Regions from separate parts of the Notoacmeibacter ruber genome, predicted to be linked through region 3. Evidence: predicted binding sites of a transcription regulator. Region 3 holds the regulator's gene; each other region holds the start of a gene.
What was found. Region 3 encodes LexA, which represses DNA repair genes until DNA is damaged. Its sites were predicted from a motif close to TGTTCNNNNTGTGTTCNG; they were not measured.

Region 1 (9,803 bases), 900 kb from region 3:
CGCGCTCAGGACACGTCCTGCTGCGTCCGGGCAAAAGCCTCCCGCCATGCGGATGGCAAACGGCGCGGCCGCCCGTCCCGACCGATAATCGCGGCATGCACTTTCGCTTCGATCAGAGGCGTCTCTGCCCGGAGGATGCGCTGATCCATCGTAACCCGCGCACCGGACTGTTCGGCGATCGTCGTTTCCACCGTCAGCACATCGTCCATACGCGCCGGCGAACGAAAATCGATCTCCATCCGGCGAACGATCCAGACAAGCGCTTCATCATCCGATCGCGCCATCAATTCATTGTGGTGGATGTCGTGAAGGCGCAGAAAGTCGGAGCGCCCGCGCTCCAGAAACTCCAGATAGCGCGCATGATAGACGACCCCGGAAAAGTCGGTGTCGGCATAATAGACACGGGCCTCCAGACGATGGATGCCGTTCTCGATCCGCCCGGCAAGAGCGTGGTCTTCGCCTGCTGAAGGCTGAGCCCGGGATCCATCATGATCGATCATCGCGTTTTCCTTCTTTCGTCCCTTTGCGCCGATCCCGCCAGACGATCTGTCGGAGATACACCAGATGCCATTTCGATCCGCAGGGCTCAAGTCTGCCCGACCTTCGGCCACCGGCGCTCAGTTCGATGAACCGGCACCACCCAGTTCTAGCAGGACGATTTCAGGTGTTACGCCGATCCGGACCGGCAGGATCGACATGCCGATCCCTCCGGTGATGAGAAGATCGCGCCCCTCTTCCTGATAGTGCCCATAGCGGTAATCCAGTTCATGCCTGATCCGCGGCACGACGGGCGCCCAGCCAAAGGGGGCGATCTGTCCGCCATGCGTATGACCCGAAAGGGTAAGGCTCACACGATCCGGCACATCGGGAAAGATATCCGGTTCATGCGCCATCAAAAGCACCGGCGCCTCGTCGTCGGCGATCTTTGCCATCGTCGCGGGCAGATCGGCGCGGCTGAAGGCCCTTGGTCGTCCGTCGACCATTTTGGTATAGCGTCCCATCTGGTCGCCCAGCCCGGCCAGCCAGAAGGCTTCGCCGTCGGTATCGAGGCGCTCGACGTCGTTTTCGTAGACCTTGATCCCCGCACTCTGAAGCGCCTGCCGCGCCGTCGAAGGGCTGTCCTCCGTAAAGTCGGAGATCGGATCGTCTCCCCAGTCGTGATTGCCGAGGACCGCATGGACTCCAAGCGGCGCCTGCAACCTGGAAAGCTCCGCGCCCCACGCTTCGCTCGGCACCTGTCCCAAAGAGAGATCCATGCCGGAAAGATAATCGCCGAGGAGAAGGTGGATATCGGGTTTGAGCGCATTCATCGCATTCACGATCTTGCGAATGCGCGATGGGCCCACCCAGGGCCGGCAGGCATGAAGATCGCTCATCAGAACCGCTCGCAGACGCAGTTCGGGCGGCCAGCCGGGCGGCGTGATTGCATAGCGCTGCACCTTGAGCCGCACGAATGTTTCCGCGGCCACCGCCGATGTCGCGGCGAGCCCGACAAGGGCCGCTCCCCCGAGAATTTTAATCGCTGCTCGCCTGTCCGGCATCACTCATCCTCGAACAGACCGGGCTGAGCAGCAGCCACGGCCTTCGGCGCGGGCAGACCGATATGGGTCCAGGCGCCCGCCGTCATGATACGGCCGCGCGGGGTCCGCTGGATGAACCCCTGCTGGATCAGATAGGGCTCGATAATGTCCTCGATTGCATCACGCGGCTCGGAAAGCGCCGCCGCGATGGTCTCGATACCGACAGGACCGCCACCGAAATGGTTCGCGATGAGAAAGAGATAGCGCCGATCGAGAGCGTCCAGTCCGCGGCTGTCGACTTCGAGACGTCCAAGCGCCTCATCCGCGATCTTCGCGTCGACAGCCTCGGCTTTGGCGACCTCTGCAAAATCCCGGACCCGGCGCAAAAGCCGGCCGGCGATGCGCGGCGTGCCGCGCGCACGGGTTGCAACTTCCCGCGCGCCGTCATCGGTCATTGGCAGACCCATCAATCGTGCGCCACGACGGACGATCTTCTCCAGTTCCTCCGGCGTGTAGAAATCCAGCCGGACGGGAATGCCGAACCGGTCACGCAGCGGCGTCGTCAGAAGGCCAAGCCGCGTCGTGGCCGCGACCAGCGTAAAACGCGCCAGATCGATCTTGACGCTCCGCGCCGCCGGACCTTCACCGATGATGAGGTCGAGCTGGAAATCCTCCATCGCCGGGTAAAGGATTTCCTCGACCGCCGGATTCAGACGATGAATCTCGTCGATGAATAGAACGTCCCGGTCCTCCAGATTGGTCAGCAACGCAGCGAGATCACCTGCCTTGGCAATGACAGGGCCGGATGTCGAACGGAAATTCACGCCGAGTTCGCGCGCCATGATCTGCGCCAGGGTCGTCTTGCCGAGACCGGGCGGACCGACGAACAACACGTGGTCGAGGGCCTCGCCGCGGCTCTTTGCGGCCTCGATAAACACCTTGAGGTTAGCGCGCGCCGCTGCCTGCCCGACAAAATCGTCGAGCGTTTGCGGTCGAAGCGCCGTATCGACGTCCTCGCCGCGCTTCTCGGCATCGATCAGGCGGTCAGGCTGGCTCATGAGAGGCTCCTCTTCGATCTATTCCGGTATATGACCGGCAGATAAAGGACCGACCAGACCAAAATGCTCGCTGGCAAGCCGAGAGGCAGGACAATAACGAATAGAACATATCCTCCGTCATACCCGCCCAGCAAAAATGCGTAAGGGATAGCGAATAGAATGACAGGACCGGCCACGGCAGCGATGAATGAATACAAGATTGTACGCCTGAATATATCCACGGCCAAGCCAACCAAAAAAGCGGGCAAGAGCCCAAACATAAAACAAAAATAAAACAGATCAAAACTCAGATAATCGAAGGACAGGCCCTTTCCGCTCGTCATTTGATCCAGAGCCGCCATCAAAAAACTGATCAGAACACCAAAAATGGGACCCAGGACGGAATATAGAAACGTCACTATTCCGGGCGGGAAGCCCGCACTCTCTCTCATCCAATATTCTCAGCAAACATGGAAATAGGGAGTCTTGAACCGGGGGAGGCCGCGCCTGCACTGATCGGTGGCGATAGAATTCCTTCTCAAGACGCCAGTTCCTTCAGGCCAAGCCGGATGAGCTTGGCACTGTCCGCCCCCTCGCCGGCCTCCTTGAGAGCAGCCGAGACCGCCGCGGCAGCCTGATCGCGCCCATAGCCGAGATTGGTCAGTGCCGAAACGGCATCGGCCACCTGCGCCGGCGCAACCCCCTCGCCCAGCTCCTGCGACAGGCCGATATTCGGCGCAAAATCGCCAGCAAGCGCCGGTGCGCGATTCTTCAATTCGCTGACGATACGCTGTGCGACCTTCGGCCCGACGCCCGGCGCGCGCGCCACCATAGCCTTGTCCTGAAGCGCGACAGCGTTTGCCAGGTCGGAGGCTGCCAAGGTGGAGAGGATCGCCAATGCCACTTTCGCGCCGACGCCCTGCACCGTCATCAACAGACGAAACCATTCCCGCTCAAGACCGGAAGAGAAGCCATAAAGCCGGATCATGTCCTCGCGGACGATCGTCTCTATCTGCAACACCGCCGCTTCACCCTCATGCAGAGCGGAAAGGGTGCGCATCGCGCAATGAGCGACGTAGCCGACGCCATGCACATCCAGAATGACGTGATCATCAGCAATCTCATCGACCGTGCCTTTCAACCTGCCGATCATGCCGCGCCTGCCTTCAGCAAGGCCCTGCGCGCCGCATCGCCCACCCGATTATTGGCATGACAAATGGCGATGGCGAGCGCGTCGGCGGCATCATCGCTATCGTATCGGGCCTTCGGCATCAGCACGCGGAGCATCATCTGGATCTGCTTCTTGTCGCCATGGCCGACGCCGATCACCGCTTTCTTCACAGCGTTCGGCGCATATTCGGCTACCGGCAATCCGGCCCGAGCGGGCACCAGCATGGCGATGCCACGCGCCTGACCGAGTTTCAGCGTGGCTCCCGCATCCTTGTTGACGAAGGTCACTTCGACGCTGGCTTCATCCGGCCGCTGCGTATGCATCACTTCAGTCAGCCCGTCATGGAGCTGGCAGAGACGGCTGGCCAGATCGGCCTTGCCATCGGAGGTGATCGTCCCCGCTGCGACAAAGCGTAGCGACGAGCCGAGGCTTTCCACCACGCCCCAGCCCATCCGCCGGAGGCCGGGATCGATGCCAATGATTCGAATCGGTAATTGCGCCATTGCGGAACTCTGCTTCATGGCGAACAGCATCGCCAGACAATGTGAACAAAAAAGAAACAAAATCCACGAAAACAGCGTCAAACATGTCTTCGGGACACCATAATGCTTGACCAATGCGGCTGACAGGATGGAAAGCGGATCATGCCAGACCTTCCGATCCTGTGGGCTATCCTTCTTGTTGCCGGTCTCGTCCGAGGCTTTGCGGGATTCGGCTCGGGCATGATCGCCATACCATTGATCAGCCGCATCGGCGGCCCCGCCGTCGCCATTCCGTTGTTCTGGGCGATCGACAGCCTGCCGTCGCTCGTCATTCTGCTTCCGGCACTCCGCCAGGTTGCATGGCGGGCCGTTCTGCCGATCGCGGCTGGCTTCGCGGCCACCGTCTATCTCGGCATCTGGTATCTGAGTGTCGGGGATCCGGACCAGCTGCGCCTTGTCATAAGCGGCTTCATTCTCGTCGCCGTCCTCGTTCTGTGGAGCGGCTGGCGTTACTCCGGGCCGCGCCCCGCAACTTTGTCAGCGGCAGTCGGCATGGTGTCGGGTTTCTTTGGAGGGGCGACCCAGCTTTCGGGCCCGCCGGTCGTGATCTACTATCTGAGCAGCGCGGATGCTCCCGCCCAAGTCCGAGCGAACATCATCGTTCTGTTTGCGATCACGTCCGTTTTCTCCGGCATTGGGCTGATAGCCGCCGGATTGGTCTCGATGTCATTGCTACTGACGGCCGTACTGGTCGCGCCCGCTTATATGATCGGGCTACTCGCCGGACAGAAGATCTTCCATCTGGCTGACGAACGCCATTTCCGGCGTGTCGCATTCCTGCTGATTCTGACCGTCGGCCTGATGACACTGCCGTTCTTCGACGGCGTCATTTGAGAGCGGTTTCAGCGCCCGAACGCCGTCCGCAGGAGATCGATCTGCGCACCGACCGGATTCTCGGCATCCGAATCGGCCTCATCATCTTTTGCGCCATAGAGCTCGGCATCGACGCGCTGGACAAGGCGTTGAAGCGAGAGCGAACGGTCGACGAGATCAAGAAACTCTTCGCTGAGACTGTCCCAGCCCGGCGCCTCACGATCGGAGACCGCCGCGTCGAGATTAACCTTCTGCTTCTCCTTGGCCACCTGTTCGCGGGTCATCTCACCGGCATTGGCGGCGCGCTGAAGAAGAAGCCAGGACGCAATCTGCATGAGGCGCGTCGTCAGGCGCATCGATTCGGCGGCATAAAGGGTCGCCGGAATTCGATCGAGGCCCTTTGCGGAACGTCGTCCCTCGCCATCCAGATAGCTGGCGGCATCCTCGACGAGCAACATGCCAGTCGCGTAGAGCTCGCGAAAGGAATCGGAAAAGATCCGCCGTTCGGCCAGCCGGATCGTTTCGCCCGTGGTGGTCTTGCTCTCGTTCATTGCTGCCCTGTCCGCCGCTCGATGCCCCCGCAATGCCGTCCCTTGGTCATGCGGTCGAGGGAAATTGACCGATGTGCGTCACGTCGGCAAGCTTAGCCTTAAAGAAGAGTTAATGCCGGGGGAAAGCGGGGAGTTCCCACTCTTTTTGCTGGCGGGCAAAAAAAAGGCCGTCCCAAGGGAACGGCCGAAAAGTCTTACAGGGAGCGTCAAACGGAAGGAAAAGACCATCCGGATGAAACCGGCGTGAACCGGATGAGTGCAAGATGACCTGAAAAGGTTAACGAAGACCTAACAGGAGTCGATTTATCAACCTTCTTGTGTCGCACTATGGAACTTATCAGCGTTCCGCTCACGCAATCCGGCGCTAGGCCTCGTCCTTCGATCGGTCGCGAAGTTTGAATTTCTGGATCTTTCCGGTGGAGGTCTTCGGGATTTCCTCGAAGATGAAATCTTTCGGCACCTTGAAACGCGCCAGGCGCTCGTAGCAGTGCTGCTTGAGCGCTTCGGCGTCCGGCTGGTGACCGGACTTCAGTTCGATATAAGCAATCGGCGCTTCGCCCCATTTGTCATCGGGCCTTGCGACCACCGCACAGGACGCCACCGATTCATGCTTGTAGAGCGCATCCTCGACCTCGATCGAAGAGATGTTTTCGCCGCCGGAGATAATGATGTCCTTGGAGCGGTCCTTCAGTTCGATATAGCCATCCTCGTGCATCACACCAAGATCGCCCGAGTGGAACCACCCGCCCTCAAAGGCCGATTGGGTCGCCTCTTCATTCTTCAGATAGCCCTTCATGACGATATTGCCGCGAAACATCACTTCGCCAATGGCCTGACCGTCAGCCTCGACCGGCTCCATCGTGTCGGGATCGAGCACGCCAAGATCTTCAAGGCCGGCATAGCGAACGCCCTGACGGGCCTTCTTGGCCGCGCGCTCTTCACGATCCAGCGTGTTCCACTCGCTCTTCCACTCATTAACCACCGACGGGCCGTAAACCTCGGTAAGGCCGTATAGGTGAACCACTTCAAAGCCGGCATCGGCCATCGCAGCGAGCACGCTGCCTGGAGGCGGCGCGGCGGCAGTATTGAAGATAACGTTCTGCGGAAAGTCTCGCCGCTCCTCGTCGGCGGCCCCGATCAGCATGCTCATGACGATCGGCGCCCCGCACAGATGGGTGACGCCGTGATCGGCAATGGCATCGAAGATCGGTTTGGCGCGCACCCAGCGCAGGCAGACATGCGTCGACCCCGTTAGCGCAAGCGTCCAGGGAAAACACCAGCCATTGCAGTGAAACATCGGCAGCGTCCAAAGATAGACGGCTCCGCCGCCGACTGCCGCATGAACCGTATTGTTGTAGGCCATCAACGCCGCGCCACGGTGATGGTAGACCACACCCTTGGGATTGCCCGTCGTGCCGGACGTGTAATTCAGGGCGATGGCATCCCACTCATCGTCGGGCAGCGACCAGGCAAAGTCGTCACTCCCTTCTGCGACAAGAGCCTCATATTCCAGCGAACCGATCATCTCGCCCTTCGGATAGGGTGCGTCATCGCCATAGTCCGGATCGTCGTAGTCGACCACGAGCGGATCGACCTTGGCGATGGCGAGGGCCTCCTTCATGACGGCCGAGAATTCGCGGTCGACGATGACGAGCTTGCTTTCGGCATGGTCCAGCTGGAACGCGATGATCGCCGCGTCGAGCCTTGTGTTGAGGCTGTGCAGGGCGGCTTTCAGCATCGGGATACCCTGATGACATTCCAGCATGGGCGGCGTGTTGGAGAGCATGACCGTCACCGTATCGCCCTTGCCGATACCTCTCTTCTGCAGCGCACTGGCCAGCTTGCGGGAACGGTCGTAAAATTCGCCATAGCTACGGCGCAGCGAGCCGTGAATGATGGCGGTGCGTTCCGGCCATACGTCGGCGGCGCGCTTGAGAAAGGAAAGCGGGCTCATCGGCTGATAATTCGCCGCGCATTTGTCGAGCCCCGTCTCGTACATGTTTGTCATCGGTCGCCTCCCCCAATATGGACTGTCCGAACGAAAATAGGGGGGCGGCGAATCTTCGCAATCCAGACGATCCGCCAATCTTGACACGGCCGCGTGAATCGTGACCCGGGGTCGATACTCCCCTGACAGCCATCTTTCGCCTTGATAAGGCCATGAAACCTAGCCCAAGAGAGGACGCCATTGAATGAACGAGGAGACTATGGCCGACACTCATTTCGACCGCTGCCGCCTGGTGCTGATCACGCCCGAGACGGAAGATGACGACCACCTGCTGGACTCGGTGCGCTCTGCGCTGTCCGGAGGCGACGTCGCCTCTCTTATTCTTTCGCCCGGGGCCCGCCACGAAAAGGCGTTTCAAACTCTGGCGGAAAAGGTCGTCGCCATCGCTCAGGAAAAGGGCGTTGCCGTCATGATCGCCGATGATACGCGCGTCGCGGGCCGGGTCGGCGCCGATGGCGTTCATCTCGAAGATGCAAAAGCGACGATGGCCGAGACGATGGAGCGGTTCGACGGTCGCCTCATGTTCGGCGCCGGGGGTGCGAAAACGCGCCATGAAGCCCTTGAGCTGGGCGAAACTCAGCCCGACTACGTCTTTTTTGGCCGTATCGGCTATGACAACAAGCCCGATCCCCACCCGCGCAATCTCGCCATGGCCGACTGGTGGGCAAGCATGGTCGCCATCCCCTGCGTGACGATGGGCGGCTCGATGCCCCAGAGCGCCGTTGCCGTAGCCGAAACCGGCTCCGATTTCGTCGCCTTGTCGACGGCTGTGTTTTCGGGACCGGAGAGCCCCGGCGAACGCGTATCGACCATCAACACCATGCTGGACGAGAAGGCGCCTCGCTTCACCGAAGAGGTCGAGTGATGCGCAGACCGACCGGCGGAACGCTCATTTTCCTGTCGCTGATCGGAGCCGCCCTCGCGGCGCCGAATGATCGCGCCGTCGACAGCTTCACCCGGGATGAGCAGAGCGCCGAGAACAGAAAACTGCCGACTGGGCAGCAGAAGGGCGACCTGCCGCAGGAAATCGACGAAAGCCGTTTCGGTGAGAAGCCGGAGGACGTGGCCTTCACCGCCTTCCAGATCGGCCGCTTTCTGACGGCGGTCCGGCTTGCAACGCCCCTTGCGGAAAATGGCAATCCGGCAGCCCAGACCCTTCTCGGAGAAATTTATGCCGCGGGCCTTGGCGTTCCCAAGGATCCGAAAAAGGCTGCGAACTGGTATGCTCGCGCCGCCGAATCCGGCGTTCCGGCCGCGCAGTTTCAATATGCGCTGATGCTTCTTGACGGTCGCTACGTCGAAAAGGATGAAGCCTTTGCCGACCGGCTTCTGAAGCAGGCGGCGGAGGGCGGCAATGCGGATGCTCAGTTCAATTACGCGCAGCGGCTTCTGCACCATGGCGGCGTGAACGAACAGGCCGAGGCCGCCAAATGGTATGAAGCGGCGGCGCAAAAGGGCGTGCCCGATGCGCAATATGCCTATGCCAACTACCTGGCCGGGGAAATCGACGGCGTCACCCGCAATATGGAGGAGGCCCGCCAATGGATGAGCAAGGCGGCCGATGGAGGCATGAACGCGGCGAAGGTCGAACTGGCAACCTGGCTGTTCTCCGCCAAGGGGGGCGACCGTGATTTCGAGCGCGGCTTCCGCCTTCTCCAACAGGCCGCGCGCACCGGCAATGTCGCGGCGCAAAGCCAGCTCGCCAAAGCCTATATCTATGGGTACGGCACCGAGGCCGATACCGTTGAAGCGGCAAGCTGGTACATTACGGCGCGCCGCGCCGGCTTGCAGGATCGTGAACTCGACGATCTCATGGACGGCTTGTCCAACGACCAGAAACAGCAGGCGCTGGAGCGCGCCAACCGGCGGTGACCGACCGCGCTATCGCCCGCCGGTCTTGTTTCGGCGAAGAATTTGGGCCATTGGACGGCCCAACATCACACACATCTCTCAACAGACGGCTTCCCAATGAAGATCAATGGCAATGAAATCCGCCCCGGTAACGTGATCGAACACAATGGCGGATTGTGGGTCGCGGTGAAGACGAACCACGTCAAGCCCGGCAAGGGCGGCGCTTTCAATCAGGTGGAATTGAAGAACGCCATCGACGGCACAAAGCTCAACGAACGCTTCCGCGCATCCGAGACGGTCGAGCGTGTGC
Region 2 (9,803 bases), 320 kb from region 3:
ATCAGGAACTGCAATGCGCGATCGAGGCGAATATGGGGGAGAGACAAGGCTGCGCCGCCGGCTGTCTTTTCCAGCATTGGTGGCCGAAAGCGGACGAAGCGGATCGGATGAGCCGGTTCTCCGTCCTGACCCTTTTGAAAGATCGAATTGGGATCGGCTGGCAGGTCCCCGGGAAAGATGGCGGTTCGGGTCTGGCCATCGAAGATTTCGCCGCCAATCGTTTCACCGGCGATCGGAACACCGGAGATAACAGGGAGCGACTGACCGGACTGTTCGACAAGCCCCTCGCGCGTGGCGCGGACCGCAGCCATGGCGAGCGTGCCCACATCCGCCCCGTGGTAGCGCGCCCGCTCGGACGCCTTGTCGACCAGGCGGCGTACGATCGCTTCCAGCCTTTCATGGCTCTCATGATGGATGTGATCGGCTTTTGTCGCGGCGATCAACAACCGGTCGATCTTTCGTGAAAACAGGCCGGTCACGGCGTTGAAGCGACCCTGGCGGAAGCATTCGAGAATGCCTGTCAGCGCGCGTTCCAGATCGGCAACGGCGTCCGCGCCGGCATTCATGGCCTGCATGGCGTCGATTAGAACGATCTGCCGGTCGAGCCGGGTAATATGTTCGCGGAAAAATGGGCGCACCACATGCGTTTTGTACGCCTCGTAGCGCCGCTCCATCATCGCTCTCAGCGAATTGCGGCCCCCCCCGGTTTCTGCCGGTAGAAGAGGCGCAAAGGTCAGGGCCGGCGATCCCTCCAGGTCTCCCGGCATCAGGAAGCGACCCGGGGGCAGGGTGGAAAGCGCCAGTTCGTCGGTGCGGCAGGCCCTCAGATAATCCGTAAACAGGGCAGCAAGCTCACGGGCCTCGCTCTCGGAGGCTTCCTTCTGCGAATCAATCGTCTGCAGTCGAGAGAGAAACGGTTCGGCCAGCCTGGCGCGGATCGGCAGCCTTGCCAGCTCTATCGCTTCGCGGCTGAAAGCCTCGAAATCCTTGCTGAGGAGCGGCAGATCGAGCAGCCATTCCCCTGGATAGTCGACAATATCAAGCGCCAGGCGGCCTCCGGAAAAGAGGCGGCCCATGAAACTGCCGGCGTCGTAATCGATGGTCAGCCGCATTTCGGAAATAGCGCGGGTCGACTCCGGCCAGACCCGGTCCTTGATTAGGGCCGCGACGTGATCTTCATACTGAAAACGCGGGACGGCATCATCCGGCTGCGGTTCCAGATAGGCGTGGCGGAGCCGTCCGGACTTCTGCGGCTCGAAGAGTGGCAGGCGGCCGCCATGCAGGAGGTTGTGGACGAGAGCAGTGATGAAGACGGTCTTGCCCGAGCGCGATAGACCCGTCACGCCGAGACGGAGTGTGGGATCGGCAAGGCCGCTTATGCGATCCATCACGGTGTCGACCGCTATGAGCGCCTCGTCGGCAATCCCTGTCATTCGCGCCAAGACATCGTCCTTCTCACCCGAAAATTCGTTGGAGACCTACATAGGGGCGGTGTCGGAATTTGAGAAGCGGAGCCGTTACGATCCGCAGAGATCCTGCGGCCGAAGAAACAGTTTCAGGAAGCCCTTGTCCGGTCGCGCGCTGTGGATCGGCCCGTCAAAATCGATGACGGCCAGACCGCAGGCCGCAAAGCCGGCACGGAGCGCCCGCCGCGCATCGGGCTCGCTTTCGCCGGAGAGGGCCAGAGCGACATCCTCCAGCATGGGGTTGTGCCCGATGACGAGCAGCGAACCGTCGCCCGCCGATTCCGTGATGAGGTCCGAATAGGTGCCGATGTCGGAGTGGTAGAGTTCGTCCGAAAAGGTTGCGCTATCGGTTTCGACTTCGATCCCGGACGAGATTTCGCCCCAGGTCTGCCTTGCCCGCACCGCCGTGGAGCACAGGGTCCGGTCGGGCAGAAAATGCCGTTGCTTCATTGCTTTACCGACGCGGCGCGCATCGGTGACGCCGGCTGGCTCCAAGGGTCTGTCGAAATCTTTCATTCCCGGCTGCGGCCAGGCTGCAGCCGCATGGCGCAAGAGATAAAGTCTGCTCATTCGAGCGTCGGCCCCCAAATCAGTGGACTGCCAGCTAAGCGGAACGCCCCTTTCTGCGCAAGCAGACCATGGGCGGTCTTCGGGTGAAGGAAAAAGTCGAGGGGCTTTCTTTTAGCAAACCGCACTTGTGCCGAATCTTGGGTTCTCGTATACGGCAGTCTAGCTTCATGAAACGACACGCGGGGAGAGTCGTATGCTTGATGCACTGGAAAAGGAATCGCTTCCAAACGATTACCGGCCCAGCGAAACAGAACCGTTCATGAATGAGCGTCAGAAAATCTATTTTCGCGCCAAGCTCATGAACTGGAAGAACGATATACTGCGAGAAGCTCGGGAGACCCTCGAGAATTTGCAGCAGGAAAACGCGAACCATGCCGACCTGGCCGATCGGGCGTCTTCCGAAACAGACCGTTCCATCGAATTGAGAGCGCGTGACCGTCAGCGCAAGCTGATCGCCAAGATCGATTCGGCGCTGCGCCGGATCGACGAGGGGACCTACGGTTACTGCGAAGAAACCGGCGAACCGATTTCTCTGAAGCGACTGGATGCGCGACCCATCGCAACCCTCTCGATCGAGGCACAGGAACGCCACGAACGGCGTGAGAAGGTCTATCGGGACGACTGACGGCTGAAATGCCAAGTCTCTATGATTTCGAAGAGGGCGTCGGTCCATGACCGATGCCCTTTTTCTCTTTCGCCGTGCGCAACGTCGTCAGGCCACGTGACGCTGCGACTTTGCTATGGCAAAGAGGATGGATCGGGATTCGCCATCCGGTTTTGATCCGAATGGCCGAAGCGGGGAAGGCGGCGTGACGGCCAAGCAGCAAGCGGCAACGGAGCGGTTTTATCCAACGCCCATGATCGACGAGACGATGCAGCCCGGCCCGGTGGCAAGGCTGCTGATTTTCGCTGCGGTGCTTACCGCAGCCTCTGTCGCCTTTTTTCTCTTCCGCGAACAATTGGAGGAGCCGGTTCTTCTGGCGTTTCTCGGCCTTCTGGCGATGATCGGCGTCGGCTATCTTTTTGCCACCGTGGTCGGAATCGTGAAGATTGCGCCGCGTTCCGCCAGCGACGAACTGTCCCGCGCCTTCGTCGATACGATGGAGCATGGGCTGATCGTCGCCGATGGAAGGGGCCGGATCATCTATGCCAATCGTGCTTGGGCCGCGCTGACAGGGGCGGTTGACGCCAAGGACATTCGTACGCCGCGTGCGCTGCTTGGCGACGAGCCCAATGCCGGTCCCACGGTGGCTCGTCTGGAGAAGGTCCTTTCCGATGGCAAGTCCGGGGAAGGGGAGTTCCGCCTTGCTACTGCCATCGCCGCGGGTGCCGAACCTGTCCCGCACTGGTATCGGCTGCGGGCGCGAACCTTCCAGGTGCCGGGTCAGCGCAAGCCTGCCAGCGCATGGCAGTTGATGGATATCACAGACGAGCGGGCCGAACAGGAACGCTTCTTTCAGGAATTGCAGCACGCGATCGATCATCTCGACCACGCGCCTGCGGGCTATTTTTCGACAGATACCGACGGCCGACTCACTTACGTCAATGCCACGCTCGCCGAATGGCTTGGCTTTGATCTCGGAACCTTCCTGCCGGGCCAGGTCTCTCTGGCGACGATCGTGGCCGGAGACGGCATGGCGCAGATTCGCTCGGTCCGCGCACCGGCAGGTAATACGCGGGATGCCGTCCTCGATCTGGATCTCGCCACAGTGGACGGCGCAGCCTTGCCCGTCCGGTTGATGCATCGCGTCACCACCAACCGGGACGGCTCGGTCTCAAGTGCACGCACCATTGTGCTGAACCGCACCTTTGCACACGATGTGACGGCCAACACGGGCGCGGCGGAAGCGCGCTTTACCCGATTCTTCAATTCGACGCCGATGGCGATTGCATCGGTTGACGATTCGGGACGCATCGTCCGCACCAATGCTCCTTTCCTCAGCCTCTTTGCAGGCCTTGTCGACCAGGCCGCGCTCGATCGGGACGTCTCGTTCGAAACGGTCATTGCAGACGATGACGTGCCGGCCTTCCGCAAGGCGTTGGAACTGGCCCGCGAAGGACAGGCCGATATCGCGCCGCTCGAAGCCTCCATGCCGAACGCGTCCGATCGCCAGCTTCGCTGTTACATTCATGCGGTGGTTGATGCCGGTACAGCCGAGGGCGAGGAAGAGGCCCGGCGCGAAGTTGCCATCGTCTACGCCGTGGAGACAACGGAACAGAAGGCTCTTGAGCAGCAGATGCTGCAGAGCCAGAAAATGCAGGCGGTGGGCCAGCTTGCCGGCGGCATCGCCCACGACTTCAACAACGTTCTAACTGCCATCATCATGGCGACCGATCTGCTGCTGATCGACCATCGGCCAACCGATCCGTCCTTCCAGGACATCATGAACATCAAGCAGAATGCCAATCGTGCTGCCTCGCTTGTTCGGCAGTTGCTGGCCTTCTCGCGCCGACAGACATTGCGGCCGGAGGTTCTTGATCTGACGGACGTCATGGCGGATCTGCGTATGCTGCTGACCCGCCTTGCCGGCACGAAGGTGAACGTGAAGGTCGAGCATGGCCGCGATCTGTGGCGCGTCTTCGCCGATCTCGGACAGTTCGAGCAGGTCATCGTCAATCTGGTCGTCAATGCGCGCGACGCCATGCCGGAGGGCGGCACGGTCACGGTCCGCACGCGCAATATCTCCGAGCCGGAGAGCCGCGCCTTCGATTATCGCGAGCTGGAACCTGCGGACTACGTCGCGATCGAGGTGCAGGATACGGGCACCGGGATTGCGCCCGACGTCATCAAGAAGATCTTCGAGCCCTTCTTCACCACCAAGGAGGTCGGCAAGGGCACGGGCCTCGGCCTTTCGATGGTCTACGGCTTCGTCAAGCAGTCGGGCGGCTTCATCTATGCCGATTCGGAAGAGGGAGACGGCACGACATTCCGCATCTTCCTGCCGCGCTATGTACCGGCCGCCGTCGCAGATATCGCCGAGAGCGATGTGCCGCATACCGCTGCCGAGACGCCCGCACCCGCCAAGGCCGAAGCGCAGTCGCAGCGCGAAGATCTGACAGGAACCGCGACAGTCCTTCTTGTGGAAGACGAAGACGCGGTCCGCATCGGTAATGTGAGAGCTCTGTCGACCCGCGGTTACGATGTCCACGAGGCTTCAACAGGTGTCGAGGCTCTTGAAATCTTCGACGAACTCGACGGCCAGGTCGATATCGTGGTGTCCGACGTGGTTATGCCGGAGATGGACGGGCCGACGCTGTTGCGCGAACTGCGCAAGCGCAACGACACCGTCAAGTTCATCTTCGTCTCCGGCTACGCCGAAGAAGCCTTCGCCAAGAACCTTCCCGAAGACGCCGCTTTCGGATTCCTGGCCAAGCCCTTCTCGCTGAAGCAGCTCGCCGCAACCGTCAAGGAAATGCTCGAGAAAGACGATTGACGCTGGAACGACAGGAGAACAAAAAATAATTCTCCTACGAAAACAGTGTCTTAATGACCTTGAAAAAAGAGAACAAAAAGGATACAGATAAGTATAGGACAGCCTGATAGGCGGGCTAACGAAGCAAGGGCACGGGTGTTAAAATGGCGCAGAATTCGTTGCGATTGGTCGAGGACAAGACTGTGGACAAATCGAAGGCGCTGGACGCGGCCCTTTCTCAAATCGAGCGTTCATTCGGCAAGGGCTCCATCATGCGGCTCGGCCAGAATGAACAGGTGGTTGAAATCGAGACAGTGTCGACCGGCTCGCTCAGCCTCGACATTGCGCTTGGTATTGGCGGGCTTCCAAAAGGCCGCATTATCGAGATTTATGGCCCAGAAAGTTCGGGCAAGACCACGATGGCGTTGCAGACGATCGCCGAAGCCCAGAAGAGCGGGGGCATTTGTGCCTTCGTCGATGCGGAACATGCGCTCGATCCGGTTTATGCACGCAAGCTTGGTGTGGCACTTGAGGATCTGCTGATTTCTCAGCCCGATACAGGCGAGCAGGCGTTGGAGATTGCCGATACGCTGGTCCGCTCTGGGGCGATTGATGTTCTGGTGGTCGATTCGGTCGCCGCGCTCACGCCGCGCGCCGAAATCGAAGGTGAAATGGGCGATTCTCTGCCTGGCATGCAGGCGCGTCTGATGTCTCAGGCGCTTCGCAAGCTGACAGCGTCGATTTCGCGCTCCAACACCATGGTGATCTTCATCAACCAGATCCGCATGAAGATCGGTGTCATGTTCGGCTCGCCCGAAACGACAACGGGCGGCAATGCTCTCAAATTCTATTCGTCGGTCCGTCTCGACATTCGCCGCATTGGTGCGGTGAAGGATCGTGACGAGGTTGTCGGCAACCAGACGCGGATCAAGGTGGTCAAGAACAAGATGGCCCCGCCGTTCAAGCAGGTCGAGTTCGACATCATGTATGGCGAGGGAGTCTCCAAGACCGGTGAGTTGATCGATCTCGGGGTCAAGGCCGGCATTGTCGAGAAGAGCGGATCGTGGTTCTCGTATAACTCTCAGCGTCTCGGACAGGGAAGGGAGAACGCCAAGGAGTTCCTTCGGACCAATCGGGAGATTGCCGACGAGATCGAAATGGCGCTTCGCCAGAATGCGGGCCTGATTGCCGACGGCCTTCTGGCCGATCAGGGCGGCGACGATCTGGATGAAGCCTCCGAAAGCTGAGGCCCTTCGCCTTTAGCGCCATGGCTGACGAAAGGCCCGTTCTCATGAGCGGGCCTTTTCGGTTTTACCCATTGATTCGCCGCCCACTTTGCCTGCGGATGCGGATCGCCGTGGACAGGCACCGGCTCTCCGTCTAGAACGCCGCTAATCCATAATCCTGCCGGCCTCGCCGGCGCCAGAACCGAGGATAGCATCGCATGAGCGGCGTCAATGAAATCCGGTCCACCTTTCTGGATTTCTTCGAGAAGAATGGCCATCAGAAAGTGGTGTCGGCACCGCTCGTTCCGCGCAATGATCCGACCCTGATGTTCGTCAATGCCGGTATGGTGCCGTTCAAGAACGTCTTCACCGGTCTCGAACAGCGTCCCTATTCAACGGCGGCCTCGTCGCAAAAATGCGTACGAGCAGGCGGCAAGCACAACGATCTCGACAATGTGGGCTATACGGCACGCCACCACACCTTTTTCGAGATGCTCGGCAATTTTTCCTTTGGCGATTATTTCAAGGAGCGGGCCATCGAACTGGCCTGGACCCTGATCACGAAGGAATATGGCTTGCCTGCGGATCGTCTTCTGGTCACGATCTACCACGATGACGAGGAAGCTGCCGGCCACTGGAAGAAGATCGCCGGTCTTTCCGATGATCGGATCATCCGCATCGCGACCTCCGACAATTTCTGGTCGATGGGCGATACCGGCCCCTGTGGGCCGTGCTCTGAGATATTCTTCGATCATGGCGAAGGCATTCCGGGCGGTCCTCCCGGAAGCCCGGACGAGGATGGCGATCGCTTCATCGAGATCTGGAATCTCGTCTTCATGCAGTTCGACCAGATCGAACCGGGAAACCGCATTCCGCTGCCGCGTCCCTCGATCGATACCGGCATGGGGCTGGAGAGGATTTCGGCCGTTCTGCAGGGCGTTCACGACAATTACGAGATCGACCTCTTTCGCGCCCTCATCGGTGCGTCGGCACAGTTGACGGGCGTCGATCCGGATGGCCCCCAGAAGGCGAGCCACAAGGTCATTGCCGACCATTTGCGGGCTTCGGCCTTTCTTGTTGCCGATGGCGTGCTGCCTTCCAATGAGGGGCGGGGCTACGTGCTGAGGCGGATCATGAGGCGTGCCATGCGCCACGCGCAGCTTCTCGGCGCGCAGGATCCTCTGATGCACCGTCTGGTGCCGGCCCTTGTCCGAGAAATGGGGCAGGCCTTCCCGGAGCTGGTTCGTGCTGAAGCCTTGATTTCGGAGACGCTGAAGCTTGAGGAAACACGCTTTCGCACGACCTTGAGCCGCGGACTCGGTCTTCTGGAAGATGCAAGCGCTGCTCTCGGCAGCGGTGACGTCCTTGCCGGAGAGACGGCTTTCAAACTGTATGACACATATGGCTTCCCTCTCGATCTCACGCAGGACGCGCTTCGGCAGCGCGGTGTCGGCGTCGACCTCGAAGGTTTCAACGCAGCCATGGAGCGCCAGAAAGCGGAAGCGCGCGCGGCATGGTCGGGTTCGGGTGAGGCTGCCGACGATCAGATATGGTTCCGCATTCGCGACGAACTGGGTGCCACGGAATTTCTTGGATATGAGACCGAGCAGGCCGAAGGCGCTGTCTTGAGGATTGTCCGCGACGGGCAGGAGGTCGAAAGCCTGTCTGCCGGCGAAAGCGGCTTTCTGATCCTCAATCAGACCCCTTTTTACGGAGAATCCGGTGGCCAGGTTGGCGATACCGGCCGCGTGTCCGGCGAAGGCGTGCGCGCCAGCGTGAACAACACGCAAAAGCATGCTGATGGGCTGTTCGTCCACGCCGTGACGGTGGAGGAGGGCGCTCTGAAGCCCGACATGCCGCTGGAGTTGAGGGTGGACGGTGCGCGCCGCGCCGCAATCCGCCGAAACCACTCCGCGACCCATCTGTTGCACGAAGCGCTGCGTCAGACATTGGGCACCCATGTCGCGCAGAAAGGCTCGCTGGTGGCGCCCGATCGACTCAGGTTCGACTTCTCTCACCAGAAGCCGATCGATGAGGACGAATTGCACACGATTGAGCAGGTGGCCAATTCTGTTGTCGACCAGAACAGCTCGGTTTCGACCCGTCTCATGGCTGTTGATGACGCGATAGAGTCGGGTGCAATGGCATTGTTCGGCGAGAAATATGGCGATGAGGTCCGCGTCGTTTCCATGGGTGATCCTGCGGAAGAGGGGGGCAAGGCATGGTCTGTCGAGCTCTGTGGCGGAACGCATGTAAAGGCGACCGGTGATATCGGCTTGGTTCGCATCGTTTCGGAAGGTGCGGTCTCCTCAGGCGTCCGGCGTATCGAAGCGCTGACGGGCGAGGCGGCCCGTGACTATCTGCGACAGCAGGAGCACCGCTTGCGGCAGATTGCGGGGGCTTTGAAGACATCTCCCTCGGAAGCTCTTGAGCGTCTGAACGCTATCCTTGAGGATCGGCGCAGGATGGAGCGTGAACTGACCGAAGCGAGACGCAAGCTCGCTCTCGGCGGCGGCGGGGCCACCTCCTCGGACGCCGGCACGGAAACGATCGGCGATACGGCGTTTCTTGGCCGCATACTCGATGGTGTTTCTCCGAAGGATCTGAAACCCCTCGTCGATGAGGCCAAGCAATCTCTGGGTTCAGGCGTGGTCACCTTTGTTGGCCGCGGCGAGGATGGCAAGGCATCGGTGGTCGTTGGCGTGACAGCCGATCTCACCGAGAGGGTCGACGCGGTCTCTCTCGTTCGCGAGGCTTCCGCGGCTCTTGGCGGAAAAGGCGGCGGTGGCCGCGCTGACATGGCACAGGCGGGTGGACCGGACGCCGGAAAGGCCGAAGAGGCTCTGGAGGCGGTCCGCGCCGTGCTGCGGAGCTAGGTCCCTAGGTCCGCTCTACCTACTCGCCGGTCTCGTCATCCTCTTTCGGGGCGAAATTGGCGCCTCGGGAGATTTTGTGGCCGAAGGTGTAGCCGGTCTCGACCACGGCTCCACCGAACCGCCGTCGGAGTGTGTCGATCGTCTCTTCCGCTCGGGCGATGCGTTCGGCGCGAGGATCGACCAGATCGGGTGGGTCCGCATAAGTGTCGCTGATCAATTCCGCTACCCCGACGCCGATAAGACGAAAGGCTG
Region 3 (9,803 bases):
CCAGGCATAGAGAAACGTTCGACGAATTCGGCGCAACGAATGGCCCAAGCTTTGCGCGGGACGTTTCGAAAAGCCCGATCGCTTCTGATAGAGGAAACCGAACGAGGCAGCCTCTTCGTTGCTTCCGCACTTCTCTTCGCTAGCGGAGCGTTTCTCTATTTCGCCATGCGCGCTCCCCTTGAGCACTGGCAGCTCATCGCGATAGGCACGCCCGCTTTGGCTATCGCTTTTGTCCGGCGGGGGCGAATGAGTGGCGCGATTTTTCTGCTGCTGTTCGCCATGCTTGCGGGCGCCGCGACCGCTGCAATGCATGTGGCCTTCCGCAATCACCAGACCCTCGGCTCACCCGTCGCGACAGTGCTCACGGGGCGTATTCTCAACAGTGAACGGCTGGGAGATGGGCGCCGACGGCTGGTTCTCTCGGTCGTGGAAACAACCCGACCGGAGTTGCGCTATGCGCCTGACAAGGTGCGCGTGACCATACGCGGAGGCAGTTCCGAGGCCCAAGCGGGCGAGGTGGTGAGGTTACGCGCACGATTGCTGCCGCCATCCGGGCCAGTCCGACCTGGCGGATATGATTTTTCCTTCAATGCATGGTTCGACGGGCTGGGTGCCATCGGTTTCGCCCTGGGAAAAATGGAGCGGGTGAAGATAGCGCCTTCGCCCGACATGGCGGAACAGGTGAAGGCAAGGGTCAATCGGCTGCGCGAGACGATCGACCGACGGATCGCGATGGTTCTCAACGGGCCGAGCGCAGCCATCGCATCCGCTCTTATTGCCGGTTACGGCGCAGCGATCGGGGACGACGAACGCGAAGCGTTGCGGGTTAGCGGCCTGGCGCATGTTCTGTCCATCTCCGGCCTCCATATGGCCCTCGCTGCGGGCACGGTCATCGGCGCCATCAGGCTTGCCCTTGCCCTGTTTCCAACAATGGCGGCGCGGTATTCCATCCGTAAATGGGCGGCCGCTGGAGGTCTTTTGGCGGCTGGTGGCTATCTTGTGCTCAGCGGCGCGGCGATCGCTACACAGCGCAGTTTTATCATGCTGGCGATCATGCTCGCGGCGCTGTTGTGCGACCGTACCGCTATCACCATGCGCAACCTGGCATTGGCCATGGTTCTGGTGGTTCTGATTGCGCCTCACGAGGTCATAGGGCCGAGTTTTCAGATGTCTTTCGCGGCGACCGCCGCGCTCATCGCGGCGTATCGCTCGCACAGCCTCTGGCAGAGGCGGCGACACCTCGCCCGCGAGAGCCGTGCCGGTGCAGGCCTGCTGAATTTACCGGTTCGTTTCGGAGCGGGTATTCTCGCCACGACGCTTATTGCCGGCGCCGCCACGACCATCTTCGCGCTGTGGCACTTCCAGCGGGTCGCGCCGCTCGCACCGCTCGGCAATCTACTCGCGGCGCCGGTTATCTCTATCCTTGTCATGCCGATGGCCGTTCTTTCGCTTCTGCTCATGCCGTTCGGACTCGAAGCACCGTTTCTCAAACTGATGGGTGAGGGCATCGAGGCGATGCTATGGATCGCCAGATTTGTTTCGGAAATCTCGCCCCCCGATCGTGCCGGGCTCGTCGCCGGCCAAGGCGTTATGCTTCTGACAATCGCTCTGGCCCTGTTTGCCGTCCTGCAGACCGCCCTGCGCTGGACAGCACTTCCGTTCGCGATCATCGGCCTCGGCCTGCTGGGGACCGGCGAGAGGCCCGCCGGTTTCATTCTGGATAATGGGCGCGCCGTCGCGCTGGCGGGTGCCGAGGGTACGATGATCTCCAATCGGGCGAGACTATCGAACTTTGTCGGCGATCAGTGGATGGCTGCGCTCGGCGCTGAACGTCTCATCGGTCCCCAAAAAGTTGTCGAACCGAGTGGCGCCCCTATGATCGCACGATCTGACGAGCGTTTCTTCTGCAGCGAACGCCTTTGTCTTTACGACCCACCCGACAGCCTCCCCATCATATGGCTGAAATATGCGGAGGATCGCGCGTCATGGTGCGGGCGCGCCGCCATTATCGTCATTGGGGACACGACGCAGCCCAAGGCCGGACGATGCTCCACGCGTTCACCGACCCTTACGATCGATCGCATGGATTTGGCCAAACACGGCTCCGCCGCTCTGTGGAGAAAAGAGGGCGGCGGCTGGAGCGTCAGCTATTCGTTCAAAGACATGTCGATGCCCTGGCACGATGCCAGGCGATGGAGCCGCCCCGCCCGCGGCCTGCCAGACTGGACTCCGCGCAAACGCGATACGTCTGGAGACAAGGACAAACCCTGAAAATCGCTGCGGGCCGAGCCGCGCCTTAATACCGGCGCAGGAGGCCGACAAGGCGACCCTGCACCTTGACCCGATCGGGGGGGAAGATTCGCGTCTCATAGGCGGGATTGGCTGCCTCGAGTGCGATGGAGGCTCCCTTGCGGCGAAAGCGCTTCAGCGTCGCTTCCTCGTCATCGACGAGAGCGACCACAATATCGCCCGGATCAGCAACGGTGCCATCCTTGATAATGACCGTGTCACCGTCGAGGATACCCGCCTCGACCATCGAATCTCCGCGCACTTCCAATGCGTAATGAACGCCGCCGGCGATCATGGATGGCGGAACCGCGATACTGTCGGTCTGCTGCTGAATAGCGGAAATCGGAACACCCGCGGCGATGCGGCCCATGACCGGAACACTGATGCCAGATTCATTGGCGGCCTCAGACGGGCCGCGACCAGGACCCGAAGAAGAGGGCGCTTCTTTCTTCTTGCCGAGACTGCCTTCGATGACAGAGGGACGAAAACCCGTATTGCCGCCCGGCGCAGCCGTATTCGGCAGACGGATGATTTCCAGCGCACGCGCCCTGTTCGGCAGACGGCGGATGAAACCACGCTCCTCCAGTGCCGTAATCAGTCGGTGAATGCCGCTTTTCGATGCGAGATCGAGCGCATCCTTCATCTCGTCGAAGGACGGTGGAATGCCTGTCTCCTTCAACCGTTGGTCGATATAGAGAAGAAGTTCACGCTGTTTCTTAGTCAACATCGCTGCGCCTCGCAGAATCAAAGCGATACATAGAATGAACAGACACTATCTGTTCTTCTCATGTTCTGCAAGTAGGTCCCGCAGGGTAAGGTCAGCGCCAGAGGTCGACAAGTACCTTTTCGCCAGGTTCAGCAGCTGGCGCGTGCGGCGGGCGAACAATGAGCGCGTTGCCGATGGTCATGACGCGGAGGAGGGAGGAATCCTGCGAACCGGCCGGTTCGACCGTCCAGCAGTCGCCATCATAGGAGGCCGAGGCGCGCATGTAATGCTGGCGACCGGAATTGGCCTCGAGATGTGCGGTCAATTGGGCCGCCACTGTCTTCGGTTTGTAAGTGGAGCCCAGAAGCCGGCACAGAAGAGGGCGCAGGAAGAGGTGCGCGCAGACCATGGAGGAGACAGGATTGCCCGGCAGGCCCAGGACGTGAATGCCGTCAAGCCGCCCCACCATGAGGGGCTTTCCGGGCCGCATCGCGATCTTCCAGAAATCAAGGACCATACCAGCGTCGACCATGGCCTTCTGCACCAGATCGTGGTCACCGACCGAAGCTCCTCCCAGCGTCACGATGACGTCGCAGTCCTGCGATTGAGCCTTGTCGATCGCGGCTTGCAGGGCCGCAGGCTTATCAGGCGTAATCCCCAGATCGAGTGCAACGCCGCCCATCTCGCTCACGATTGCGGAGATGCCATACGTGTTGGAAGCGATGATCTGACCGGGAGCGAGGCTTTCGCCGGGCGCTTTCAGTTCGTCGCCCGTGGCGAGAATGGCGACGCGCGGCTTGCGGTGGACGTCGACGGTGGGATGCGAGGCTGCGGCAGCGAGGGAGAGGGCAGCGAAATCAAGTTTCGTTCCGCTTTCCAGCATCAGATCGCCCTCGGAAAAGTCGACGCCGGCAGGCCTTACATGCCGTCCCACCGGTTCCTTTTGGGTCGGTCTGACGGTTTTGTCGTCAATACGTTCGGCATTTTCCTGCATCAGAACCGTATCGGCGCCGTCCGGCATGGTCGCGCCGGTAAAAATCCGCACAGTCTGGCCCGGTTCGACAGAACCAGGGAAGGGGTGTCCGGCGGCCGATTCGCCGATCAGTTCCAAGGGCACGCCATCCGGATCGAGATCAGCAGCCCGCACGGCATAGCCATCCATGGCGGAGCCTTCAAAGGGAGGCTGGGTCCGTTTCGCATGAAGCGGCGATGCAAGAATGCGTCCCACCGCAGCGTCAAGAGCGACCGTCTCGGCAGACAAGGGGGATGCCTGCTTCAGAAGGCGTGAAAGAGCCTCGTCAACCGGGAGCAACGCCATGGATCGTCCTATTCCGTTCGCCAGTCGCCGGATTTGCCTCCGGTCTTTTCAATGAGAGTCACGTCGCCGATTCGCATGCCTTTATCGACGGCTTTGGCCATGTCGTAGATGGTGAGAGCCGTGACGGAAGCTGCAGTCAGCGCCTCCATTTCGACGCCGGTCCTGCCCGTCAATCGTGCGAGCGCACGAATGCGCAAGCCCGGCAAGGATTGATCGGGCTCGATTTCGACGGCGACCTTGGTCAGCATTAGCGGATGGCAGAGGGGAATCAGTTCGTGGGTGCGCTTGGCAGCCATGATGCCGGCAATGCGCGCCGTGCCGATGACATCGCCCTTCTTCGCATCGCCGGCGAGGATGATCCGGAGGGTCTCGGGCTTCATTGTGACGGTGGCACCTGCAACGGCGGTGCGAACTGTCTCCGCCTTGTCGCCGACATCGACCATATTGGCTTCGCCCGATGCGGCCAGATGGGTCAGTTCATCTTCGCTCATACCGTCGCACCTGCCTGAGCGCGGGCGAGCAGTCGTTGCGTCGCCGACGTCACATCGGCTTGACGCATGAGACTCTCACCGACGAGGAAGCATTCGATACCATGGCGCGACAGGCGTGCACAATCATCGGCCGTGGCGATGCCGCTCTCTGCAATTACGATACGGTCGTCAGGAACCATCTCCGCCAGCCGCTCTGATGTTTCGAGAGTGACTTCGAATGTCCGCAGATCGCGATTGTTGACGCCGATAAGAGGCGATGAGAGACGGCGAAGTGCGCGTTCCAATTCGTTTTCATCATGCACTTCGATGAGCGCGGCCATCCCCAATTCATGGGCCGTCTCTTCAAGCGCAAGCGCTTCATCGTCCGAGAGGCTGGCCATGATGATCAGAATGGCGTCGGCCTGCCAACTGCGTGCTTCATAGACCTGATAGGGCTCGAACATGAAGTCCTTGCGCAGCGCCGGCAGCTCGCAGGCCCTCCTCGCCTGGGTCAGATAATCGGGGTGGCCCTGAAAGGAGGGCCGGTCGGTCAGGATCGACAGGCAGGCCGCACCGCCTGCCGCATAAGCCGCGGCGAGGGCGGGCGGATCGAAATCGGGTCGGATGAGGCCCTTGGATGGGCTCGCCTTCTTGATCTCGGCGATGAGGCCGGGGCGACCTTCCGCGATGCGCTTTCGCAAAGCGCCGGCAAAATCACGCGGAGGGGCGGCCTCCATCGCGCGTCGTCTGATTTCGTCGGATGAGATCGAGGCTTTTGCCGCGGCAATTTCCTCGCGTTTATAGACTTCGATCTTCTTCAGGATATCGGTCATGTCTCAGCGCTTTCGCGGTTGGAAACCTCGACCAGCCTGTCGAGAGTTGCCGCGGCCCGTCCTTCATCAATCGACGCTGCGGCGATCTCTGCGCCTTCTCGGAGATCATTTGCCTTGTCTGCGATAACCAGTGCGGCTGCGCTGTTCAGCACCGCAATGTCGCGATAGGCGCTCTTCTCGCCGTCCAGCAGTCTGCGGAGTGCTTCGGCATTATGTTCGGCGTCGCCGCCCTTGAGGTCGGCGGGGTTGCCGCGAGGCAAGCCGGCATCCTCCGGCGTCAGGAGACGCCGCGAGATTTCGCCGTTCTCGAGGATGACGACCTCGGTTTCTCCGGCGGTCGTCAGTTCATCGAGTCCGCTACCGTGGACAATCCAGAGTTTTTCAGAGCCGAGTTCGCGCAAAGCCTTTGCCATCGGTTCGAGCCATTGCGGAGAGAAGACGCCGATCAGTTGACGCCTGACACCCGCTGGATTGGACATCGGTCCGACGAGATTGAAGACCGTGCGTGTGCCGAGCGCCACGCGGCTCGGCCCGACATGGCGCATCGCAGCGTGGTGATTGGGCGCAAACATGAAGCCGATCCCAGCCTCTTTTATGCATTGCGCGATCTCGCCGGCACCGATCTCGATATTGATGCCCAGTGCTGCCAATGTATCGGCCGTGCCTGAGCGACTGGAAAGCGCCCGATTGCCGTGTTTGGCGATCGGTACGCCGCAACCGGCCACGATGAAGGCGGCGGCTGTCGAGACGTTATAGCTGCCCGAGCCGTCCCCCCCTGTGCCGACGATATCGATGGCGTCCGCGGGTGCCTGGACAGGGCTCATCCGTTCGCGCATCGCTCTGACGGCGCCCTCGATTTCGTCTTTGGTTTCACCCCTCAGTCGCAACGCCATGAGAAATGCGCCGATCTGGGCAGGATGCGCTTCGCCATCCATAATGATGGAAAATGCGTTGGAGGCCTCTTTGCGGTCCAGGGGTGCGCCATCGGCCAGTTTGGCGATCAGCGGCTTCATTGCATCAGTCATTGTCGATCCTAGTAACTCAATGCGCGCTGGGCTGCGCCCTGATCGATCTGGGGTGCATAGACTGTCTCGAGGCGATCAACGAGCTGCCGCAGCAGATCATCGCTAACAGCCCGGCTGAATGCCGTCTGCTCGCTGTCGGCCACCGCGCCCGCGCCACTTGCGACAGGACGGAAGACATCGGCGACATGAAAGACGATGTAGGTCTGGCCGTCGGCAGCGCGCACATTGCCCGCCCCATCACTGGGTACGCCGAAGATGGCCTCGACGGCATTGGCTGCGAGCGACTGGTTCTGGCTGTCCCGCTTCAGGTCGGTGACCGTCTGGACGGAAAGGCCGAGTTCACCAGCAATTGCGGCAAGTTCATCGCCTTCGCGAAGCCGTTGTTCCAGTGTCGTGGCCAGTTCGTTGACCGCGCCGCGCGCTTTTTCGGCCTTGTAGGCGGCGAGCGCTTCTTCGCGGACCTCGTCCAGAGGCCGTGAACGAGCAGGGGTGATGCCGTTCACCTCGTAGAAAACGAAGCCGTCGCCCCTGAGGTTCTCTGAGGGGTTCTCCAGCCCTTCATCCGCATCGAAGATGCCGGTCAGAAGGTTCTCAGCCTCCGGGAGGTCGGCCACCGGTTCGCCGTCCTTGCCCGCGCCCTGCGCATCGATCGCTTCGATACGGCGGACCGGCACGCCGATCCGTTCGGCCGCTTCGGTCAAGGTGGCGCCGCCGGCGCGGGCGTCTTCATAGGTGTCGTAAATCGACAGCAGTTCGTTGCGCGCCTGCGACAGGGCAAGTTCTTCGCGGATATCATCAGCGACCTCGTCGAGTGGCGTGGCGGAGGGCGGCGTCACTTCGGTAACACGCAGGATGGCCGGTCCGAACTTGCCCTCCACAATGTCGGTCGTGCCGGGACTCTCAAGCGCAAAGGCCGCATCGGCGATCGCGGGGTCGGCAATGTCCGATTTGGTTACCGAGCCGAGGGTTGCCTGCGAAACGGTGCGTCCCGCATCGGAAAGGAGAACATCATAGTCGGCGCCGCCTTCCAGCTTTGCAAGCGCGGCTTCCGCCGCTTGCATGTCAGGATAGAGAAGCTGCTGCACGGTTCGCTTTTCAGGCTGGCCATAACGGCTCTGGGTCCGTTCATATTCGTCGGCTACTTTTTCGTCGGTAATCGATTCGTGATCCGCGATGGCGGCAGGATCGAGAACGATCAAAGACACATCCCGATATTCCGGTGCATCGAACTGTGCGGCGTTCTGCTCGTACCACTCGGTAAGCTCTTCGTCGCTTGGTGCGGCAGGCTCCGGCAAGGCCTTCGGTGTCAGGCTTATATATTCGGCGTTTCGGCGCTCTCCACGATAGAGGGCAACCGCTGACAGGTAGGTATCGGGAACGTCCGTGCCGTCGGCAATGGCGGCCACGATCTGCTGGCGGACGGCAACTTGAGACTGGCTGCGGAGATAATCTTCTGGCCGCATGCCGACTTCGCGCAGGACTGCGTTGAATGTGCCACGATCGAAACGCCCGTCGGGGCCGCGGAATGTCGGATCGGATCCGGCGATCTGGGCAAGGCGCTGACGCGAAAGACCGAGGCCGAGATCCTGGGCCTGGGCATCGAGCAATGTTCCAGAGACCAACTCGGCGAGAGCCTGGTTGTCGACCCCGAGCGAGCGCGCCTGTTCACGCGTGATCCGCTGGCCGAACTGTCGGGACAGCGTCAGGATTCTTCTGTCATAGGCCAGACGGTAATCGGTGGTGGAGGCAGACGCATCGCCGGCGACAACGACCTTGTCTCCAAAGCCGCCGGCGACCTGGCCGGAAATCCCCCAGACGGCAAAACTGGCAACGAGGAGGAGTAGCAGGAGCTTGGCGACCCAGGTCCCGGCCGCGTGGCGGAGCATTTGAAGCATGAAAACCGTCTTGTCTGGTCGTTTCTGTTCGGGCCGGTTTACGGTCTCGGCGGTGATGGATCAAGGCATAGAACTTCGCCTTTGACGCGTGATCGACTCATGGAGTTTCGATTGCAACGGCGCGGCAATTGCTTCAAGAAGGCGCCCGATCTGCCACGCAATGCGCAAAGGAACGCCAAATGCCTTCTTCTATCCGCCCTCTTGTCGCAGGTAACTGGAAGATGAACGGCCTTGCTGCTCATCTGTCGGAGCTTCAAACGATGGCGACGGGCTTTGAAGACGCTTCGGGCGGTGCGGCCGAGGCACTCATCTGCGTGCCCGCGACCCTCATAGACCGCGCGGTCAAGAGCGTCGCAGGAAGCGATTTCGCGATTGGCGCTGAGGACTGCCATGTTGAAGAGAAGGGCGCCCACACCGGCGATATCTCCGCCGAGATGATTGCCGATTGCGGGGCAAGCTACGTTATCGTTGGCCACTCCGAACGCAGGACCAATCATGGCGAGGACGACGCGACGGTGGCGCAAAAGGCGAAGGCGGGCTGGCGCGCTGGCCTGACTGCCATTATCTGCGTCGGCGAAACGGAAGCGCAGCGGAAGGCCGGCGAAACGCTCGACATATTGGAAAGGCAGATTGCGGGCTCGGTTCCGGCTGAGGCAAATGCCGAAAACACGGTGGTGGCGTATGAGCCGGTATGGGCGATCGGAACCGGACTGACCCCGACGGTGGAGGATGTCGCTGAAGCGCATACTCATATCAGATCGCGGCTCGTTGAAGCGTTGGGTGAGGCCGGCCAGTCCGTCCGCATCCTTTACGGCGGCTCGGTCAAGCCAGCCAACGCGGCGGAACTGATGGCGGTCCAAAACGTCAACGGCGCGCTGATCGGCGGGGCAAGCCTGAAGGCCGATGATTTTCTCGGTATCGCGGCGGTTTACTCCGGCTGAGCGATCCGGGGTTGGAACAGAAGTGAATTGGCGCTAGAAGCGCGGCGCTCAGGCGCGGCCTGTGCCAACATCAATAGCGGAATCTCATGTCTACGGTCCTTATCGTCATTCATCTCATCATCGTCGTCGCCCTATGCGGGATCGTGCTGATCCAGCGGTCGGAGGGCGGTGGACTCGGTATTGGCGGCGGATCCGGCTTCATGAGCGCCCGGGGAACCGCAAATACGCTGACGCGGACCACGGCCATTTTGGCTGCGCTTTTCTTCGCGACCTCGCTAGGGCTGTCCCTTCTGGCCCGCTATGGCGAGCGGCCAACCGATATTCTG

Region 1: a site for LexA is predicted at 4,273-4,290, ahead of ruvC (crossover junction endodeoxyribonuclease RuvC). Genes of this name have one in related genera too.
Region 2: a site for LexA is predicted at 5,539-5,556, ahead of recA (recombinase RecA). Genes of this name have one in related genera too.

The regions. Positions count from the first base shown of each region.
Region 1 is NZ_RCWN01000001.1:2,340,371-2,350,173, forward strand. It holds gene ybgC (tol-pal system-associated acyl-CoA thioesterase) at 6-500, opposite strand; gene D8780_RS11140 (metallophosphoesterase) at 618-1,541, opposite strand; gene ruvB (Holliday junction branch migration DNA helicase RuvB) at 1,541-2,578, opposite strand; gene ruvA (Holliday junction branch migration protein RuvA) at 3,096-3,710, opposite strand; gene ruvC (crossover junction endodeoxyribonuclease RuvC) at 3,707-4,249, opposite strand; gene D8780_RS11165 (sulfite exporter TauE/SafE family protein) at 4,373-5,104, shown strand; gene rcdA (protease adaptor protein RcdA) at 5,113-5,634, opposite strand; gene D8780_RS11175 (acyl-CoA synthetase) at 5,999-7,642, opposite strand; gene D8780_RS11180 (thiamine phosphate synthase) at 7,827-8,507, shown strand; gene D8780_RS11185 (tetratricopeptide repeat protein) at 8,507-9,514, shown strand; gene efp (elongation factor P) at 9,611-9,803, shown strand, end outside.
Region 2 is NZ_RCWN01000001.1:1,115,772-1,125,574, forward strand. It holds gene D8780_RS05265 (YcjX family GTP-binding protein) at 1-1,442, opposite strand, end outside; gene D8780_RS05270 (SixA phosphatase family protein) at 1,518-2,036, opposite strand; gene dksA (RNA polymerase-binding protein DksA) at 2,230-2,661, shown strand; gene cckA (cell cycle histidine kinase CckA) at 2,789-5,470, shown strand; gene recA (recombinase RecA) at 5,614-6,696, shown strand; gene alaS (alanine--tRNA ligase) at 6,894-9,551, shown strand; gene D8780_RS05295 (DNA polymerase IV) at 9,571-9,803, opposite strand, start outside.
Region 3 is NZ_RCWN01000001.1:1,436,969-1,446,771, reverse strand. It holds gene D8780_RS06840 (ComEC/Rec2 family competence protein) at 40-2,271, shown strand; gene lexA (transcriptional repressor LexA) at 2,297-3,016, opposite strand; gene D8780_RS06830 (molybdopterin molybdotransferase MoeA) at 3,108-4,313, opposite strand; gene moaC (cyclic pyranopterin monophosphate synthase MoaC) at 4,322-4,804, opposite strand; gene trpC (indole-3-glycerol phosphate synthase TrpC) at 4,801-5,616, opposite strand; gene trpD (anthranilate phosphoribosyltransferase) at 5,613-6,641, opposite strand; gene D8780_RS06810 (SurA N-terminal domain-containing protein) at 6,650-8,536, opposite strand; gene tpiA (triose-phosphate isomerase) at 8,716-9,477, shown strand; gene secG (preprotein translocase subunit SecG) at 9,564-9,803, shown strand, end outside.